Regions from separate parts of the Pseudomonas sp. Marseille-Q5115 genome, predicted to be linked through region 1. Evidence: riboswitches for the same ligand, from Rfam matches in the RefSeq annotation. Region 1 holds a riboswitch; each other region holds the start of a gene.
The links. A riboswitch is a leader RNA that binds a small molecule or an ion and turns the genes downstream of it on or off. The one in region 1 is predicted to bind cobalamin.
Positions count from the first base shown of each region.

Region 1 (4,832 bases):
ACGGAGCGGAAGGTATGGGGACAATCTGGCACAAATGAACTTCACTGTCTCCCAATTAGATACAGTTGATTTTACCGAATCATTCCAGCGGTGCTAACACCAGGACAGGGCGCTGCCCTGGGTCTTCCAGCAATCGCCCATGCACCCCGAACGTGTGAGCAAGGCGCTCTGGGGTAAGTACCTGCGCAGGTGCCCCGATCGCCACCAGCCGCCCGCCATCCAGTACCGCCACCCGGTCGCAGGCCAGCGCCTGGTTGAGATCGTGCAAGGCGATTACCGTAGTGACCGGCAGGCTGTGGATCAACCGCAACAGCGACAGCTGCTGGCGAATGTCCAGGTGATTGGTGGGCTCGTCCATTAGCAGTAACCGCGGCTGCTGGGCCAGCGCCCGGGCCAGATGTGCCCGCTGCCGTTCCCCGCCGGAAAGGCTGTGCCAAGGCCGCTGGGCCAGGTGCGCCAGGTTTACCGCTTCCAGCGCCTGTGCCACGGCCCGGTCGTGCTCGGCGCCCCACGGGGCCAGCGCCGACAACCATGGCGTGCGCCCCAGCGCCACCGCATCCCACACCCTGATGCGTTCGCGGGTGTCTGCGTGCTGTTGCACCAGCGCGAGCAGCCGCGCCACATCCCGGCGGTTCATGTCAGCCATTGACCGGCCCGTCAGTTGAACGTGGCCGGTGCTGGGCGTGGCGATCCCGGCCATCAGCTTGAGCAGGGTGGATTTTCCCGAGCCGTTGGGCCCCACGATGCCCAGCCGTTCGCCGCGGTAGACCTCAAGCGATACACCTGCCAGCAATGGCACGCCGTTGCGGTGGAAACTTGCGCGGTGGCAGGCGAGAAGCGGAGCGCTGTTCATCGGTGCCGCTCTCCGTACAACAGCAGCCCGGCGAAGACCGGCGCCCCGATCAGCGCGGTAATCACCCCGATCGGCAATACCTGCCCCTTGATGAGGGTGCGCGACACCACGTCCGCCGCCATCAGAAATACCGCGCCCGCCACGGCGGACAGCGGGACCACCCGGGCATGGCCCGGCCCCACCAACAGGCGCAGCGCGTGAGGAATCACCAGGCCAACGAAGCCGATGGAGCCCACCAGGGACACCATGACGGCCGTAACCAGCGCCGCACAGGTCATCAACAGCACCTGCACCCGGCCCACTGCAATGCCCAGCGAGGCGGCCGAATCTGCCCCGAAGGTGAACGCGTCCAATGCCCGGCGCTGCCACCAGCATAAGGCCAGGCCCAATACGGCGACCGGCACGACAAGGCCCACCGAGGGCCAGCGCACGCCGCTGAGGTTGCCCAGCAGCCAGAACAGGATGCCGCGGGCTTGCTCGGCATTGGCCGAGCGGGCGATCACGAACGCGGTGAGTGCGTTGAACAGCTGCGAGCTGGCAATTCCCGCCAGGATGATCAACCCCGCGCTGCCACTGAGCCGTGAGGAGCGGGCGAGTAAAACCACCAGCCCGAATGCCAACAGCGCGCCAAGGAACGACCCCACCGACAGCGAAACGATGCCGCCGCCCACGCCGACCACGGACACCATCACCGCCCCGGTGGAAGCGCCCGCGGAAATACCCAGCAGGTAGGGTTCAGCCAAGGCATTGCGCAACAATGCCTGGAGAATCACCCCGCAGATCGCCAGGCCCGCGCCGCAGGCACCGGCCACCAGGGCGCGGGGCAAGCGGTAATTCCATACGATGCCTTCGTCGATCGGGTCCACTGCCCAGGCAGCGCCCGTGAGCTTGTTGGCTAGCACCTTCAGCACCACGCCCAGGTCGAGGGAGGTTTCGCCGATGCCGGTTGCCAGCAGCAACGCGCCACACAGCAGCGGTAGGCTCCACGACAAGGGCCTGGCGAAGGCCAGCATGCCATGCCTCATCGGGCGTAACGCTCGCTGGCTTCGGCCAATTGCTCGATGCCGGTGAACAACCGCGTGCTGGCCTGCATCGCATCGGCGTCGAGTATCACGATGCGGTCATTTTTAACCGCGTCCATGTTGCGAGTAACGGGGTCGGTTTTCAGAAACGCCAGCTTCTTTTCATAGTCATCGGCGGGGAAGCGGCGGCGATCCATGCGGGCGATCACGATCAGGCTGGGGTTGGCGCGGGCGAGCGTTTCCCAGCCAACGGTGGGCCATTCTTCGTTGGACTCCACCACGTTATGAATGCCTAGCGTGTTCAGCATGAAGTCGGCCACGCCCTTCTTGCCGGCTACGAAGGGATCGCTGGCGATGTCCGCGCTTGAAAACCACACCACCGCTGAAACGTCCTTGCCCGGGTGTTGCCTGGTACGGGTAACCGCTTGGGCCAGCCGCGCCTTGTACTGCTCCACCAGTGCGTCGCCACGTGCCGTGACGTCGAAGATTTCGGCTAGCTGGCGCACACTCTTGTATACGCTTGCGATGTCGAAGGTTTCGAGGCGGGTGCCGTCGGCGCCCTTGAGGTTGTCCTTGCCTTCGCAGTCTGAAGGCAGCAGGTAGGTGGGAATATTCAGGTCGTGAAATTGCTCGCGGGTACCTACCGCACCCTGAGGGCCCACCATCCATTCGAACTGCACCGCCACCAGCTGTGGCCGCTTGGCCAGCACGGCCTCGAAGCTTGGCTCGTTGTCCGCCAGGCGTTCCACCTTCGCATTTTGCGCCGCGTACTCAGGCTGTACCTGATCGAACCACAGCGAAGTGCCCACCAACCGGTCCCCCAGCCCCAGCGCATAGAGCATTTCCGTGCCGGCCTGGCCGATGGTCACGGCGCGCTGGGGCGCTTGAGTGAACGTGAGCGCCTTGCCGCAATTTTCAACCGTGAGCGGGTAGTGCGCCGGCGCGGCGATGGCAGCCGTTGGCAACGCAAGTAACAGGGTGAGTGCAGGGCGGCAGAGCATGTTCAACGGCAGGTCTCCAGCGTTGGGCCGTCGCGGCAAGCGCTGGAAAGCACATGGCCGCAAGCCCCGCCTGGCCACGGCCCGGGGTCACGGAAATGCCCTTCCCGGTCACCCCGCCGGTCAGTGGTTGTATAGGTGGCCGGCAGGTCTCCTGACTGGCGGGTCCTGACGTGCCCACGCCTTCCCGGGTGTTCCCAGTGGCATGTGTAGAGCACGCTCGCCGCCTACAGTTGCGGGGGCAGTTCCGTTTCAGGCCGTGGCCTGGTGGATTCCCTGTTAGTTCCTCTCGGAAACCGGCGGGGCGATAGTAACCGAAACCAAAGGATTGGCAACCGCAAGGCAGTCCGCCGGTTATTGGCTGGTCTCGGTTTGCGCGGCCACGGCATGCTGCGCCAGCAGCAAGGTCGCCAGGGCGTCAGGGGGCATGGGGCGGCCGAGCAGGTAACCCTGCGCCTGGTCGCAGCCCAGGGTGGCAAGCACTTCGAGTTGCTCGGGTGTTTCCACACCCTCGGCAGTGACCACCATGCCCAGGCTTTTGCCCATGGCGACCACCGCGCTGACAATGGCCTGATTGTTGGCTTTGGGGTCGCTGAGGTTCATCACGAAGCTGCGGTCTATCTTGATGCCATCGAACGGATAGCAGCTGAGGTAGCTCAGCGATGAATAACCGGTGCCGAAGTCGTCCATGGACAGTTTCACGCCCAGCTTCTTGAGCTGGACCATCAACGCCAGGGCCCCGTCGGCATTGTCGATCATTACGCTTTCGGTGACTTCCACCTCCAGCCGGGAGGCGGGTAGCCCAGTGGCCGCCAAGGTTCGCTCGATACGAGCGACCAGGTCGCTGCGCATGAATTCGATACAGGACAGGTTCACCGATACAAACACCGGCTCCGGCCAGGTAGCCACCAGCGCGCAGGCGCGGCGCATCACAATGTCGCTGAGGGCGACAATGAGGCCGGTTTCCTCCGCCAGCGGAATGAACACCGCGGGGCTGAGCAGGCCCTTCTCCGGGTGCTGCCAGCGCACCAGTGCCTCGGCGCCGAGGATGCGCGCGCCGGTGATATCAAAGCGTGGCTGGAACACCACAGTGAATTCATCGTGTTGAATGGCGTGCTTGAGGTCCTGCTCCAGCTGCCGGCGTTCGTGGATGCGCGTTTTCATCTCGGCGTTGTACAGCTGCCAGCCGTGACGGCCACGGCCTTTGGCTTCATACAGCGCAATATCGGCCAGGCGCAGCAGCTCCTCGGCATCGGTGCTGTCCACCGGCGCCTGGGCGATGCCGATGCACAGCCCAAGGCGCAGTTCGTGTTCGGCGGTAACGATTGGCGGAGTGAAGTCACTCAGCAAACCTTCACACAGTTCACTCAAGCACTCCTGGGCAACCCTGGGCGTGATGATCAGGAACTCGTCCCCGCCCAGCCGTGCCAGCACATCATCGGTTTGCAGGGCCTCACCCAGGCGCCGCGCTACTTTTACCAACACTTGGTCGCCCGCGATATGCCCGAGGCAATCGTTGATCTGCTTGAACCCGCTGAGGTCGATGAACAATATCGCGAACGCCCTGGTACAGGTGCCATCGGCTAGCCGGGCTTGAAGCACCCGATAGGCCTGCCCGCGGTTGGGCAACCCGGTGAGCGCGTCATGGCCGGACAAGTAAGCGATGCGCGCCTGCGCCTCGGCCTCCTCGGTCACGTCGCTTACGGTGCCGCGATAGCCAACCACACAACCATTCTCACGGATGGCACGCGCGTGCAGGCTGCCCAACCGTTGGCCGCCCTGGGCATCGGTATGGGCGCAGGGCATTACCTGGCGATGGCCTTCAGGCTGCGAGGCCAAGGTGTCAAATACACCCGCGCTGAGGTTCAGACACTGGTGCAGCGGCTTGCCCAACCACTGCGAAGTGTCGAAGCCCGTGGCGGTGCGAAAGCGACTTGAAAGGTACGTCAGGCGCAGGGT
Region 1 is NZ_CAKAKI010000001.1:1,562,561-1,567,392, forward strand. It holds gene LG385_RS07440 (ABC transporter ATP-binding protein) at 80-853, opposite strand; gene LG385_RS07445 (FecCD family ABC transporter permease) at 850-1,866, opposite strand; gene LG385_RS07450 (ABC transporter substrate-binding protein) at 1,875-2,876, opposite strand; cobalamin riboswitch at 3,000-3,189, opposite strand; gene LG385_RS07455 (EAL domain-containing protein) at 3,228-4,832, opposite strand, start outside.

Region 2 (4,832 bases), 390 kb from region 1:
CGAGGTCGCCCGCAAGTAAGCCAGTCGGTCCATAAAGGGCAGCGACGAGCGGTCACGCTTTCGCTGCCCTTTTTTATGGAATACAGCGGGTTAAGCGCTATTCTTCATCGGCAGTCGAACTCGGAACCCCGCCCATGGCTTTCTCCCGTTTGCGCACTCTGGCGCTTGCGCCGCTTATCCTGCTTGCCGCCTGCGCAAGCCCTCCACCGCCCAAGCCCGCGCCGGTGGCGGTAGTGCCTCGCCCGGTTATTCTCGACCCCACCGACTATTCTTCGGTAAAGGCCGACGACGTGCTGTTCCGGGCCATTGGTTTGGTGGGCACGCCTTATCGCTGGGGTGGCAACACGCCTGATTCGGGCTTCGACTGTAGCGGCCTGATCGGCTTCGTCTACCGGGACGCTGCCAATATCGCCCTGCCGCGCTCCACCCGGGATCTGATTGCCATGCATGCGCCCAGCGTTGATCGCAACGCGCTGCGTTCAGGGGACCTGGTGTTTTTCTCTACCCAAGGCAATGGCCAGGTAAGCCATGCGGGGATCTATGTAGGGGAGGGGCGTTTCGTGCATGCGCCGCGTACCGGCGGCACGGTGCGGCTGGATTACCTCGACAAGCCCTATTGGCAGAAGGCCTACCTGGATGCCAAGCGGGTGATCCAGCCCGAGCGTTTGGCGCAAACCGCTACGCCATAACAGCCGGGGCGGCTGCTCACCGCCCCGCGAGTCCGCAATTACTGCCGCGTCACGCGCCAGATCTTGTTGCCCACATCGTCGGCCACCAGCAACCCACCCTTGTTATCGCCAATTACGCCCACCGGGCGGCCCATGGCTTCTTCCTTGTCATTCAAGAAACCGGTCAGCAGGTCCACCGGTTGGCCGGTAGGCATGCCGTTGGCGAACGGCACGAACAGTACCTTGTAGCCGCTGTGCGGCTTGCGGTTCCAGGAACCGTGCTGGCCAATGAAAGCGCCATGGTCGAAGGGCGCGGGCAGCTGGTTCGGTTGGGCAAAGGCCAGGCCCAGCGAGGCCGTATGCGGGCCCACCGCGTAATCCGGTGCGATTGCCTTTTGCACCATGGCCGCGTCGCCGGGCTCTACGCGCGCATCCACGTGTTGGCCGTAGTAACTGAACGGCCAGCCATAGAAGGCGCCGTCTTTTACTGAAGTAATGTAATCGGGCACCAGGTCGCTGCCGATCTCGTCGCGTTCGTTCACGGCGGTCCAGAGTTTACCGGTCTGGGGTTCCCAAGCCAGCCCATTCGGGTTGCGCAAACCGGTGGCGAACAGGCGCTTCTGCCCACTGGCTGCGTCTACTTCCCAGATCGCGGCGCGGCCTTGCTCCTGGTCCAGGCCGTTTTCCGCCACATTGCTGTTGGAGCCCACGGTCACATACAGCTTTTTGCCGTCCTGGCTGGCGATGATGTTCTTGGTCCAGTGATGGTTGAGCGTGCCGGCCGGAAGGTCTGTAACGGTTTCGCCGTTCCCCTCCAGGTGGGTAGCGCCGGGCTGATACTTGAAACGAAGGACTTTGTCGGTATCGGCAACGTAGAAGTCCTGCCCAACCAGGGTCATGCCGAACGGGGAATTCAGGTTCTGCAGGAACACCTCGCGTGTTTCGGCGATGCCGTCGCCGTCCTTGTCACGCAGCAAGGTAATCCGGTTCGGGCTGGGCACGCCCGCGCCGGCCCGGCCCATCACTTTATTCATCACCCAGCCGCGAATGCCTTTGCTGTCGTCGGGCTTGGGTGGCGAGTTGGTTTCAGCCACCAGTACGTCGCCGTTGGGCAGTACGTACAGCCAGCGCGGGTGGTCCAGGCCTTCGGCAAACGCGCTCACTTGCGTGCCGGGCGCTGCCTTGGGCTTCACCCCTTCCGGCCAGCCCACCGCTGGAGCAATGTTCACCGTGGGCATCAGGGTTTTGTTGGGCTCTGGCAGCTTGGGCGCCGGGCCAGTGCCATCGGACACCTGTAGCTTCGAGCTTTCGCCGCAGCCTGCAACGCTGGCGGCGATCAAGACGGTAAGGGCGAGGCGGGAGAAGGGCATGATCAGCTTCCTGGCAACCAAGGTATGTACCGTAGAGGCAGCGAGGCGGCGGAGGTTCAACATGTTTGATTGACGCTACCGGGCCAACCCCTTACCCTTCGCCGATTGTTTCAGGTGCCCGGGCGGCGTTCGCTTGCCAGGGTGAAACAGGGAAGCCGGTCAGCATCGGGCGGTTCGCCACGAGCAATGCCGGCGCTGCCCCCGCAACGGTAGATGAGTCAACGCTCGCGCATGGGCCACTGGGCAACCGGGAAGGCGCGCGAGTGGGGCAGCGCCCGCTCATGAGCCCGGAGACCGGCCTGAAACCCCTGATACGGTGCGAGCCCCGCCCGTTGATTAACAGATCGCCGCGCGGGTGAGAGCGGCACTGACGTCATGCTGCCCGCCCTTTGTGGCGTTGGCGCAGCGTTGGTGCGCACCCGCGAGCGAGCGGAGAGCAGCAATGAACGAATCCCCCGAGCGCGACGAGCGCCACCAGGCCCGCATGGCGCGGAAAAAAGCCGTAGTCGATGCCCGCATCGCCGCGTCCGCGGACGAGCGTGGTGTGCTGCTGGTATTGACCGGTAATGGCAAAGGCAAAAGCAGCTCGGGCTTCGGCATGCTGGCGCGTGCCTTGGGCCATGGTATGCGCTGTGGCGTGGTGCAGTTCATCAAGGGCCGCCAGACCACCGGCGAAGAGGCGTTCTTCCGCCGCTTTCCCGATGAAGTGAGTTTCCATGTGATGGGCGAAGGCTTCACCTGGGAAACCCAGGACCGCCAGCGTGACATCGCTGCCGCCGAAGCGGCCTGGCAGGTAGCCCAAGAGCTGCTGGGCGACCCCGCCGTGGATTTCGTGCTGCTCGACGAACTGAATATCGCGCTCAAGCACGGCTACCTGGACGTCGAGAGGGTGGTAGCGGACCTGAAGGCCCGTCCGCCGCTGCAGCATGCCATTGTCACCGGGCGCGCGGCGAAACCGGAAATGCTCGAAGCCGCCGACACCGTGAGTGAACTCGGGCTGATCAAACATGCCTTCCAGGCCGGCATCCGTGCGCAAAAGGGCATCGAGTGGTGAGTACGCCGCGCCACTGCCCAGCGGTACTGATTGCCGCTCCGGCCTCGGGCCAGGGGAAGACCACCGTGACCGCCGCGCTGGCCCGCCTGCATCGCAATCGCGGGCTGCGGGTGCGCGTGTTCAAGTGTGGCCCGGATTTTCTCGACCCCATGATTCTCGAACGCGCCAGCGGTGCCCCGGTGTATCAGCTGGATCTGTGGATGGTAGGGGCCGCGCAAAGCCGCCGACTGCTTTGGGAAGCCGCCGAAACCGCCGACCTCATTCTGGTGGAAGGGGTGATGGGGCTGTTCGATGGCACCCCGTCGAGCGCAGACCTGGCCATCGAGTTGGGTGTGCCGGTGCTCGGCGTGATCGACGGCACCGCCATGGCACAAACCTTCGGCGCGTTGGCGCTGGGGCTGGCGCGGTACCGCCCGGAGCTGCCGTTCGCGGGCGTGCTTGCCAACCGGGTGGGCAGTGAGCGCCATGGCCAGCTGCTGCGCGATAGCCTCACAGAAGGCCTGCGCTGGTTTGGTGGCCTGCCACGTGAACAAGCCATCGGCTTGCCTAGCCGCCACCTCGGGTTGGTACAAGCCAGCGAGCTCGAAGACCTGGACCGTCGGCTGGATGCGGCGGCACAAGCCTTGGCGGCCACCTGCGATGACGCCTTGCCGGCACCGGTCTGCTTCTACCCGCCGGAAAATGAAGTAGTGGCGCCGCTGCTTGCAGGCGTGCGCGTGGCGGTGGCACGAGACCAGGCGTTTGCGTTCCTTTATAACGGCAACCTCGACGCCCTGCGTGCGATGGGAGCAGAACTGCGGTTTTTCTCGCCCATCAGCGATACCGCGCTGCCCCCCTGTGACAGCCTGTATTTACCTGGCGGCTACCCGGAGCTGCACCACCAGCGCCTGGCTGCCAATACCGGCATGCTGGAAAGCATTCGTGCCCATCATAAAGCGGGCAAGCCGTTGCTGGCTGAATGCGGTGGCATGCTCTACCTGCTCGAAGGCCTTACGGATGTAGATGGCGAGCGGGCGGCGCTGCTTGGCCTGATGCCAGGCGAGGCCACGCTGCAAAAGCGCCTTGCCGCGCTGGCCCTGCAGGAAGTGCAGCTGGACGAAGGGATCCTGCGTGGCCATACCTACCATCATTCATTGACTACCACGCCATGGGAAGCGATTGCCCGCGGGCGCAGCCCCAACGGCGGGCGGGGTGCCGAGGCGGTGTACCGTTGCGGCAGGCTCACGGCCTCCTACGTACATTTTTATTTCCCTTCGAACCTGGCAGCGGCCGCGGCACTGTTACAGCCCGGAGGCCCGGCCCATGACTGAGCACGCCTTCAGCGAGGCGGAGCGGGCGGCGGTGTACCGCGCCATCTCGGAACGCCGGGACATGCGCCATTTCACCGGTGGTGAAGTAGCCCCCGAGGTACTCCACCGCTTGCTTGCCGCCGCCCACCAGGCGCCGAGCGTGGGCCTGATGCAGCCGTGGCGGTTCATTCGCATTCGCCGCCCTGAATTGCGCGAAGCCATCCATCAGCTGGTAGAAACCGAGCGGCTGAACACGGCCCAGGCCTTGGGTGAGCGCTCGGACGACTTCATGAAACTCAAGGTGGAAGGCGTGCGTGATTGCGCCGAACTGCTGATAGTCGCCTTGGGCGATGGGCGCGAGCAGCATGTATTCGGCCGCCGTACCCTGCCGGAGATGGATCTGGCGTCGTTGTCATGTGCCGTGCAAAACCTGTGGCTGGCGGCCCGCGCC
Region 2 is NZ_CAKAKI010000001.1:1,168,044-1,172,875, forward strand. It holds gene LG385_RS05615 (C40 family peptidase) at 1-19, shown strand, start outside; gene LG385_RS05620 (C40 family peptidase) at 135-689, shown strand; gene LG385_RS05625 (PQQ-dependent sugar dehydrogenase) at 728-2,038, opposite strand; cobalamin riboswitch at 2,134-2,356, shown strand; gene cobO (cob(I)yrinic acid a,c-diamide adenosyltransferase) at 2,481-3,092, shown strand; gene LG385_RS05635 (cobyrinate a,c-diamide synthase) at 3,089-4,402, shown strand; gene bluB (5,6-dimethylbenzimidazole synthase) at 4,395-4,832, shown strand, end outside.
Region 2: linked by a shared signal. The riboswitch ahead of cobO (cob(I)yrinic acid a,c-diamide adenosyltransferase) and the one ahead of LG385_RS07450 (ABC transporter substrate-binding protein) in region 1 are both predicted to bind cobalamin.

Region 3 (4,832 bases), 700 kb from region 1:
TGTCTTCATCACCCAGCCCGGCACCCAGTATGCGGAAACCTGCATCGCCTACTGCAAGCCTGGTGAGGAAAAGCCCGACGATACCCCGCTGGGCCTGAAAAGCTTCACGGCCTGGATCGACGCCGTGAGCGAGCCCTTCCTCGATGCCGCCGTGGTGGACTACGCCACCGACCGCATGGGCGGCCAGCTGACCATCAAGGCCCCCAACGCCAAGGTGCCGATGGTCAATGAGGACAGCCCGATCAACGAGCGCATCAACTACTACCTGCAAACCGAGATCAACCCTGGGCTTGCCAGCCACGGCGGCCAGGTCACGCTGATCGAAGTGGTGGAAGACGGCGTGGCAGTGCTTCAGTTCGGTGGTGGTTGCCAGGGCTGTGGCCAGGCGGACGTTACCCTGAAGGAAGGCATCGAGCGCACACTGCTCGAGCGCATCCCGCAGCTCAAGGGCGTACGGGACGTGACCGACCATACCAACCGCGAGAACGCTTACTACTGAGTAAGTTTGTGGGCAGGGCGAGACGTGCTTCGCGGGCTGGCGCCAGCGCCTGCGGCGGGCAGGGCGCCAGAGGTCATTCCGCCCTGTACAGGTGCGCCCGCCCGGCGCGGTAGAGGGCGGAATCTTCGAATACTTCATTGCCCAGCACCTGGCCGACCAGAATTAGCGCCGTGCGCTTGAACGCCTTGGCTTGTGCCTTGGCGACGATATCGCCCAGCGTGCCCGTCACGTAATCCTCATCCGGCCAGCTGGCTTTGTGGATGACAGCGATAGGGCAGTCCCCTCCATAGTGGGGCACCAACTCCTCCACAATAGCCGAAAGATGGCTTACCCCGAGATGGATGGCCATGGTCGCGCCATGCCGGGCCAGGTCCTGCAGCGCTTCGCCGGCGGGCATTGGCGAGCGGGTGCCGTAGCGGGTAAGGACCACAGTCTGGGAAATACCGGGCAGGGTAAGCTCAGCGCCCAGCAGGGCAGCACAGGCCGCCACGGCCGTTACGCCGGGCACGATCTCGTAGGGAATGCCCTGCGCTCGCAGGCAACGGATCTGCTCGCCGATCGCGCCATACAGGCTTGGGTCACCGGAATGCACCCTTGCCACATCCTGGCCCTTGGCGTGGGCGGCCCATATCTCTTCGATGATGGCCTCCAGGTGCAGCTCCGCACTGTTCACCACCCGTTCCGCGGTGTGTTGGGCGAGCAGTGCTTCGGGTACCAGCGAGCCGGCATAGATGATCACCGGGCAGCTGCGGATCAGCCGCTGGCCCTTGACCGTGATCAGGTCCGGGTCGCCGGGGCCGGCGCCAATAAAATAGACGGTCATTGCAAAAGCCTTTGTCCCGGGAACGGTTGAACAGTTTTCATGTTGAAGCCAGCGCCACGGTGGCCTGGTGCGAACACTGGCGGGTGACCAGCAGGCGAGGCGGCAGCGTACTCAGCGTTTGGCAGTGGGCGAGCGCGGCGCTTTCCGCTACGCCATGGCAACCAGTATGGCGCCAGCTCACCTCCGAGCGTTGGCTCAAGAACGGTTCGAATGGCGCGAGGGCGGCGGCAGAGTAACCGCCGAGGGGCAGCATCAAGCGCTCGGCCAAGGCCAGCAGCCCGGGTTCATCCAAGCGGCGCTCGAACGTCGCGATGCCACACAGCTCAGTTGCGAGTGCACCGGCTAGCGCCAATGCCTGATCGAGCAGCCCTTGCAGTTCCGACTCAGTGCAGCCCTGACGGCAGCCGAAACCAGCCACCAGCCAGGCGCGCGTACTCACCGGAGTCAGGCCTGCGGGGCGCGACGGAACAGCCAGGCACTGGCCAGGCCAAGCGCCAGCCAGAACACCACGTTGATGGCCTGTGCGGCCCAGCGGAACTGATGTTCGAGTGCTTCAGGCGCCAGGCTTTCATGGGATGGTGGTTGAGGGGCGCCGATGATGTGGGGGATTACCAGCAATGCCGCACCCGTGATTTTCAGCAGCCAGTTCGGGGAAAACACCATCAACGCCAACGCGACGGCAGTCGACGCCGCCGTACCGATCCACCACAGCTGACGCGAAGTCAGGTCTGCCGCCGCGGTGCCTGGTAACTCGGGCGGCAGCCCCAGGGTGGGTGCAAGCGTGAACACGGCATAACCGGCCAAGCCCCACAGCAGCCCTTCTGCCGTGCGCCCGGGTGCACGCAGGGTGTACAGGCCGGCCAGCATCAGGGCAAAGCCCACCGCGACCACCAAATTGCCGCCCGTGGTGGACAACAGGCGCTGCCAACCGTCCTCGGGTTCCCAGGCCGCGGCTTCGTGCCCATGCTCATGAGCGCCGGCACTGGGCCCCCCGTGGTCATGGGTAGCCGGTGCCGCGGTCTCGTAGGTTTCAGCCTGAAGAATCAACGGGCTGAGCCACAGGCTTTGCATGAAGGTGAGCAACAGGGCCGCGAACAGGCCGGCGAAGCCAGCGGTGCGCAGAATACGCGTCATCATGAACACGCCCTCAGTGGCAAGGGAAAGCCGCGCTGTGGCGGGTGTCATGGGCGGCATTGTGCACGGCGGCGATGTGTGAGAAACCGGCGAAATACACCAGCCCGGCGCCGAGCAGGGTAGCCAGGCACGCCGCCGTTACGCGTTGCGCAAGGGTGGAGGCAGGACGGGTGATAACGTGGCTGGCAGTATGGGCGGACATGGCGCTTCCCTCGGGTGAGTGACGGACAGGCGCCGAGCCTCCGCATTGCGGAGATCGGACAGCCCGCCCACCGCAGGTGTCAATGATATCGATCGGGCCGGTCTCCGGGCTTGCGAGGGGCGGGCAGAGGCCGACCGGTTCGTTCCCCCTTCCCATGCCTGCGCACAGTGGATTGGAAACGCACTCGCTTACCGTTGCGGGGGCAGCACCGGACTGGCCTTGCGGCGCACCGGTTTCCCGTTTCACCCTGCGAAGGGCACCCGAACGAAAGGCTTAAGGAAAGCATGCCAGGGTAGGAACGTCAAATCGAAGGTGCTTGGGTCGGCACCTGCGCGCAAAAGCAAAAGCCCCGGGAAGGCCGGGGCTTTGGGTGCAACGCGGTGATCAACCGTTGGCGCGGTCGTCGTAGCCGCCTTGTTGCAGGTATTGCACCTTGTGCAGCTCACCTTTGCTGTCCTGGTAAACCATGGTCACCGGTACCACGCCGCTTTTGTTGCTGACGTCGGTCTTAGAGATAACTTTCTGGACATCCAACTGCATGCCGTAGTGGTAGGTTTCAACCGGCAAGTTAGCGGTAACGGCGCGGTCGGCACCATCCTGTGCAAAGGCGCCAGTGGCGAATACAGCGGTCAGGGCGGCGATTGCGAATGCGGTTTTCATGTTCGTGTCCTCGGTAGGTGATGAAGTGGCTTTTCGTTGGGGTTAGTAAACCGCTTCACGCGTCGTTCGAGAAATTGAACACTGTGCTGGCAACAATCACCGTTTTTGATAATGGCGCCAGCCGCTCTACGCAGCGGGTTCTGGCGCCTGACGGCCCATTTCAAATATGCAATGCATGCCCCAGCGCCCGCATTGCGGCTTCCTGCACCGCTTCGCCCAGGGTGGGGTGGGCATGAATGGTACCGGCGATGTCTTCAAGCGTGGCGCCCAGCTCCAGCGACTGGCTGAAGGCAGCCGCAAGCTCGGAAACACCCGGGCCCACGGCCTGCCAGCCGAGGATCAGGTGGTCATCCTCGCGCGCTACCACCCGCACGAAGCCGGTGGTAGCGCCCAGGGTCATGGCACGCCCATTGGCGGCGAAGGGGAAGCTGGCAACCAGCGCCTGCCCGCCGGCCTGCTCTGGCGTAAGCCCCGCGACCACGATTTCCGGGTCGGTGTAGCACACCGCCGGGATCGCCCGGGGCGTGAACGCTCGGCGGTGCCCCGCAATGAGCTCGGCCACCATCTCACCTTGCGCCATCGCCCGGTGAGCCAACATGGGCTCACCCGTTACATCGCCGATGGCCCACACATCGGTCATGCTGGTACGGCAACAGGCATCTACCTTGATAGCCCGCCCAGCCATGGCCAGATCAAGCGCTTCCAGCCCGTAGCCTTCGGTGCGAGGTGCGCGCCCCACCGCCACCAGCACCCGGTCAGCCTCCAGTGTTAGTGGCTCGCCGCCAGGCCCGCGCACGCTCAAACATTGTGCTCCGGCATCGTAAGCCTCTACCGCATGGCCTTCGAGAGTCGCGATGCCCAGTTGCTTCATCCGCTGGGCAACCGGTTGGCTCAGTTCGGCGTCGTAGGCAGGCAACAGCCTGGGCTGCGCTTCGATCACCGTGACCTGCGCGCCCAGCTTGCGGTAAGCGATGCCCAGTTCCAGGCCGATATAGCCGCCGCCAATCACCGCCAGATGGCGGGGCAGGCTGGAAGGGGACAGCGCAGCAGTGGAGTCGAGGACCGCCCCGCCCAGCGGCAGGCTCGCAAGCGTAACGCTGCGCGAGCCGGTGGCCAGCACCAAGTGCTTGCAGTGGATACGGGTGTCGCCTACCTGCACCGTTTTGCCGTCCACCAACGTGCCACGGCCGTGGACCACCGTAACGTTGTGCTTTTTCAGCAAGGCGGCTACGCCGCTGGTTAGCCGGTCGACCATGGTGTTTTTCCAGCCGACGGCGCTGGCAAGGTCCAGCTGCGGGTTTGAAGCGCTGACGCCGAACGGCGTGGGCTCGCTCACCTGATGAAAATGCTCGGCGACATGGATCAACGCCTTGGAAGGGATGCACCCTACGTTCAAGCAAGTGCCGCCCAATGCTTCAGCCTCCACCAATACGGTGGGTATGCCCAACTGCCCGGCGCGAATGGCCGTGACGTAACCACCCGGGCCGCCGCCCAGGACCAAAAGTTTTGTTTCC
Region 3 is NZ_CAKAKI010000001.1:2,267,441-2,272,272, reverse strand. It holds gene nfuA (Fe-S biogenesis protein NfuA) at 1-499, shown strand, start outside; gene cobM (precorrin-4 C(11)-methyltransferase) at 573-1,322, opposite strand; gene LG385_RS10535 (cobalamin biosynthesis protein) at 1,360-1,761, opposite strand; gene LG385_RS10530 (CbtA family protein) at 1,767-2,459, opposite strand; gene LG385_RS10525 (CbtB domain-containing protein) at 2,470-2,658, opposite strand; cobalamin riboswitch at 2,736-2,937, opposite strand; gene LG385_RS10520 (DUF2790 domain-containing protein) at 3,043-3,318, opposite strand; gene lpdA (dihydrolipoyl dehydrogenase) at 3,479-4,832, opposite strand, start outside.
Region 3: linked by a shared signal. The riboswitch ahead of LG385_RS10525 (CbtB domain-containing protein) and the one ahead of LG385_RS07450 (ABC transporter substrate-binding protein) in region 1 are both predicted to bind cobalamin.

Region 4 (4,832 bases), 330 kb from region 1:
TATCGAGGCCTACGCCATTGCCGATGCGGCCGTCCCGCGTCGGGTAATTGGCCAGTATCAACGCCACGCGTTTGCCATGCGCAGGTGTGCGGCCCAAGGCAATCCAGCGAGCCGCCAGCTGCGCCACGAATGCCATACGCTCGGGGTGCGCGCGGTAGCACACCACGTCACTCTGGCTGCGCTCGCTGCGCCAGGCCAGGTCCTTGAAACTGATCGGCCGGCTGATGATGCGCCCGTCCAATTCGGGCAATGCCACATGCATGGCGAGGTCCCGCGGGCCCAGGCCCTGAGGGCTCGCTTCCCACATGGGCTGGTTATCCTGGGCACAAATGGCCTGGATCACCGGTATGTCGCGGCGCAACGGGCGTTGCCGAGGGGCATCGGGGCTGGCCAGCGCGAAGCCTGTGGTATTGATCACCAACGCTGCCTGGGCTTCATCCATCCAGGCTTCAAGCTGCGCGAGGCATTCGGCTTCCTTCAGGCTGGCCACCGCCACCGGCATCGGGTTCAACCCCGCCGTGACAAGCACGTCACAGAAGGCATCGATGAACGCCGTATTGGCGGCCTGCAGGTGCGAGCGGTAAAACACCACCGGCACCACGGCGCCGGGCTGCCAGCAGCTCTGCCACTGCTCGAGGTTTGTCGTGCCGGATACCGGGTGATACAGGCTCACTCGGGGCAGCGGCGCGGGCGGTTGCCATGGCAGGGGCTGCGCCAGTGCCTGAGGGAAAAATTGTGCTGCGAGGTAGGCATACAGCGAGCGGGCGTTACCCATGCCACCTTGGCGCAGGTACTGCCAGATGCTTTGGGCGACTTCGGCCGTTACGGAACTCAGCGCACCCAGCTCCGGGTCTGGCCGGTCGTCCCCGGGCACCGCGACTATCAGCACGCCCTGCCCCGCCAGCTGTGCCAGCTGCTCAACGCCGTAGCGCCAATAGCCCACGCCGCCATGCAGCGACAACACGATCACTTTTGCGTGCCGCAGCACCTGGTCCACATACAGGTCCACCGAGGCGTGGTTCTGAACCTGCATCGGGTTGGCCAGGCGCACGCTCGGGTAGTCACCCGGCAGGCCGTTTGCCGCTTCGGCCAGCAGGGCCAGATGGGAATCGCCGCTGCACAGGATCACCAGTTCGGCCGGGCTCTGGCCCAGGTCGGCAATGCTGTCGTCCGGAACGAAACCGCCGGGCTGGGTGCGTAGCAGGTGCATCGGTCAGCCCCGCAATGCTTGGGTCAGTTCATCGCGCAGCACGGCACCGTCCAGCGCCTGGCCGATCAATACCAACCGGCTCACCCGGGCCTCGTCCGCGGCCCATGGCCGGTCGAAATGCCGATCGAACCGGCTGCCCACGCCCTGCACCAGCAAACGCATGGGTTTGCCGGGGATGGCGGCAAAGCCTTTCACCCTGAGTACGTCGTGCTGCTGAACCACGCTGTCGAGCGCCGCCATCAACGCAGCTTCTGGCGCTTCCGGCAACTCGACCCAGATGGAATCGAAGGCGTCATGGTCGTGGTCCGCTTCTTCGCCATCATGGTGCTGATCATGGTGGGTAAGGCGGCCATTGATGTGCGCTTCGGATTCGGCGCCCAGGCCCAGCAATACTGCCAACGGCAGCTGCCCGGCACTGGCTTCGACCACTTTCACCGCGGCCGGCAGCTCTTCGCTCACTTCAGCGCGCACGCGCTCCAGGCCTTGCGAATCGATCAGGTCAACCTTGTTCAGGATCACCAGGTCGGCACTGGCCAGTTGGTCTTCGAACAGCTCGTGCAGGGGGGATTCGTGGTCCAGGTTCGGGTCCTGCCGGCGCTGCGCGTCCACGGCGTCAGGGAAAGCGGCGAAGGTACCGGCCGCCACCGCGGGTGCGTCCACTACCGTGATCACGGCGTCAACGGTGCACGCGTTGCGAATCTCTGGCCACTGGAAGGCCTGCACCAGCGGCTTGGGCAGCGCCAGGCCGCTGGTTTCGATCAGGATGTGGTCCAGGGTGCCGCGGCGCTGTACCAGTTCGCGCATCACCGGGAAGAACTCTTCTTGCACGGTGCAGCACAGGCAACCGTTGGCCAGCTCGAACACGCGCCCTACGGCCTCTTCTTCGGTGCAGCCGATGCTGCACTGCTTGAGCAGGTCGCCATCGATGCCCAGCTCGCCGAACTCGTTCACGATCACCGCAATGCGCCGGCCTTCGGCGTTATCGAGAATGTGACGAAGCAGCGTGGTTTTACCGGACCCAAGGAAGCCGGTAACGATGGTAACGGGGAGCTTGCTGAGCGTTTTCATGGGTGGCCCTGGCACTGTGGCGGGCAGGCGCGAAGGCACCGCAGGCGGCGCCTGGGCAGGTTCGCACCGGATCACCCCGCCCGGTTGAATAAAAGGATCGGCACGAGGCAGGTCTCCTGGCTTGCGGCGCCCCGGGCAATATGCCCAATGGCGGCCTGGCGCCTTCCCGCCCCGAAGGCAGTGGCATTGGCCAGGCTTTACCGCTCACAGTTGCGGGGGCAGCCGCGGCTTGTTACCGCGTTCCCATCTTAGCTTCAGCAGGCATTGCCCCTGGAAGCACCTCGAGGGGGCAAGCCTACGCAGTGCCGGCCCAGAGGTCAATCCGCGCTGGGGCAGGCGCCGGGGTTGAACGTTGTTTGCCGTGGCAGCCCGAAGGCCTTGTCGAACACCCATTGAAACCCGTAGGCATAAATGAAGAAGAAGGCGAACAGCCCTACATTAGTGAGGAAAGCGGTGACCAGGTCGACGCCTAGGCCGTAGGCCATTACCGGGGTGAGAATGCCCGTAAGGCCACCTTCGAAGCCCACCGCATGCAGCAGCCGCCTGAAGGGCGTACGTGCGTGCCAGCCCCTACGGCGCTCGAACCCCTCAAACAGATGGTTGAACAGCATGTTCCAGCCCAGCGCAACGGTGCTTATCACCACCGATAGCACGGTGGAGTGCCCCATCCCTTGGCCGAACAGCAGGGCCAGCGCCGGTGCCACGAATATCAGAGCGCCCGCTTCGTAGAGCACCGCCTGGACGATTTTGCGTTTCGCGCCTTGCATGGTCAAAACTCCCCTGAAAGTGCGCGCAGCTTCGATGGTTGAGCCCGGCGGTGCAAGCAAGTAGATTTGACCCACCCCTAATGAGGCTAAACCCGGTGTTTGCCCACCTTCCTCTCACCGCCCTGCGCGGTTTTGAATCCGCCGCCCGGCTCGGCAGCTTCGCCGCCGCCGGGGAAGAGCTGTCGGTCACCCCGGCGGCCATTTCCCATCAGGTCAAATCCCTGGAGCAGTGGTTGGGCACCTTACTGTTCGAGCGCACTGGCCAGGGGGTGCGGTTGAGCGATGCAGGCAAGCGGCTGCACGCGGGCCTTCATCAGGCGTTTGTGGGCCTCAACGGCGCCGTGCTACCGCTGCTGCCGGATGAAGCCACCAACACCTTGGTGATCACCACCACCCCAGCCTTTGCCAGCTTGTGGCTGATCCCACGCCTGGGCGACTTCTACGCACGCTGCCCACACTTGAACGTGCGCGTGGAAACGGCCGAGGCGCTGACCGACCTGGCCCGGGATGCTTCAGTGCACTTGGCTATTCGGGCGACCTTCAATCCCGAGCCGGACCTGTACCAGGTCACGCTGTTCGAAGAGCACTTCGCGGTGTATACCCCGCACGGTTGGTCGCCGTCGGTCGCCCAGGCCCCGGTACTGATCGACATGCCGTGGGCCAGCAGCGTGCCGGGTACGCCCGACTGGCCCCAATGGTGCGCCATGGCCCAGCACCAGCACTGGCTGTCACGGCCCGGGCGGCGCTCCTATGCCGATGAACAGCACGGGCTGCTGGCGGCCATCTCCGGCCACGGCCTAGTGCTGGCCAGCGACGTGCTGGTGGCTGACAGCGTGAGCAAGGGTTTGCTGCAGCCGTACCTGCCGCACCTGCGGCTGCCTGCCGCTACCTATCGGCTCAGCTGCTTGCCAGGGCGCGAGCGGTTGCCTGCCGTGCGGATGTTCATGGATTGGGCCTTGGAAACCGCTGGCGCGTAGGGGCGGTCAAGGCCGCTAACGGTTCCCCGGCGGCGCCGGGTCTACAAGGGTGTGGCTCAGAAATTTTTTGAATAACCTGAATCACTGGCAATGATAGTTACCTTCGAACCATTCGATTCGTCGATGGTCCCGCGTGTCGCCAGAATCCGTCCATCCTGATAAACATAATGGGCGGGCTTCTCATGGAACAGTCATTCAAACCCTTGCATTACCCCTTGGCCGTGCTGGCGCTCGCTGTGCTCACCGCCTGCGGCAAAGCGCCTGAAACCGCTCAAGCACCGCAGGCCCCCAAGGTAAGCGTTGCCGAAGTGCTGGATCAGCCGGTGAATGAATGGGACGAGTTCACTGGCCGCCTCGAGGCCCCGGAAACCGTACAGATCCGCCCGCGCGTATCGGGCCAGATCGACACCGTGGCATTTACCGAGGGCGCCCTGGTGAAAAAGGGCGACCTGCTGTTCCAGATCGACCCGCGGCCATTCCAGGCCGAGGTGCACCGCTTGGAAGCCCAGCTGCAACAAGCCCGGGCCAATGCCGCCAACAGTGAGAACGAAGCCAGCCGTGGCGAACGCCTGCGCAGCGCCAATGCCATCTCTGCGGAGCTGGCGGACGGCCGCAACAGTGCGGCACTCGCCGCCCGCGCCGGGGTGGCCGCGATCCAGGCCCAACTGGACCTCGCCCGCCTCAACCTGAGCTTTACCCGTGTCACCGCGCCTATCAGTGGCCGCGTGGGCCGGGCCGAGATCACTGCCGGCAACTTGGTGAGCGCCGACAGCAGCCTGCTCACCAGCGTAGTGTCCACTGACAAGGTGT
Region 4 is NZ_CAKAKI010000001.1:1,893,566-1,898,397, reverse strand. It holds gene cobN (cobaltochelatase subunit CobN) at 1-1,210, opposite strand, end outside; gene cobW (cobalamin biosynthesis protein CobW) at 1,214-2,278, opposite strand; cobalamin riboswitch at 2,367-2,577, opposite strand; gene LG385_RS08845 (PACE efflux transporter) at 2,596-3,045, opposite strand; gene LG385_RS08840 (LysR substrate-binding domain-containing protein) at 3,141-4,022, shown strand; gene mexE (multidrug efflux RND transporter periplasmic adaptor subunit MexE) at 4,205-4,832, shown strand, end outside.
Region 4: linked by a shared signal. The riboswitch ahead of cobW (cobalamin biosynthesis protein CobW) and the one ahead of LG385_RS07450 (ABC transporter substrate-binding protein) in region 1 are both predicted to bind cobalamin.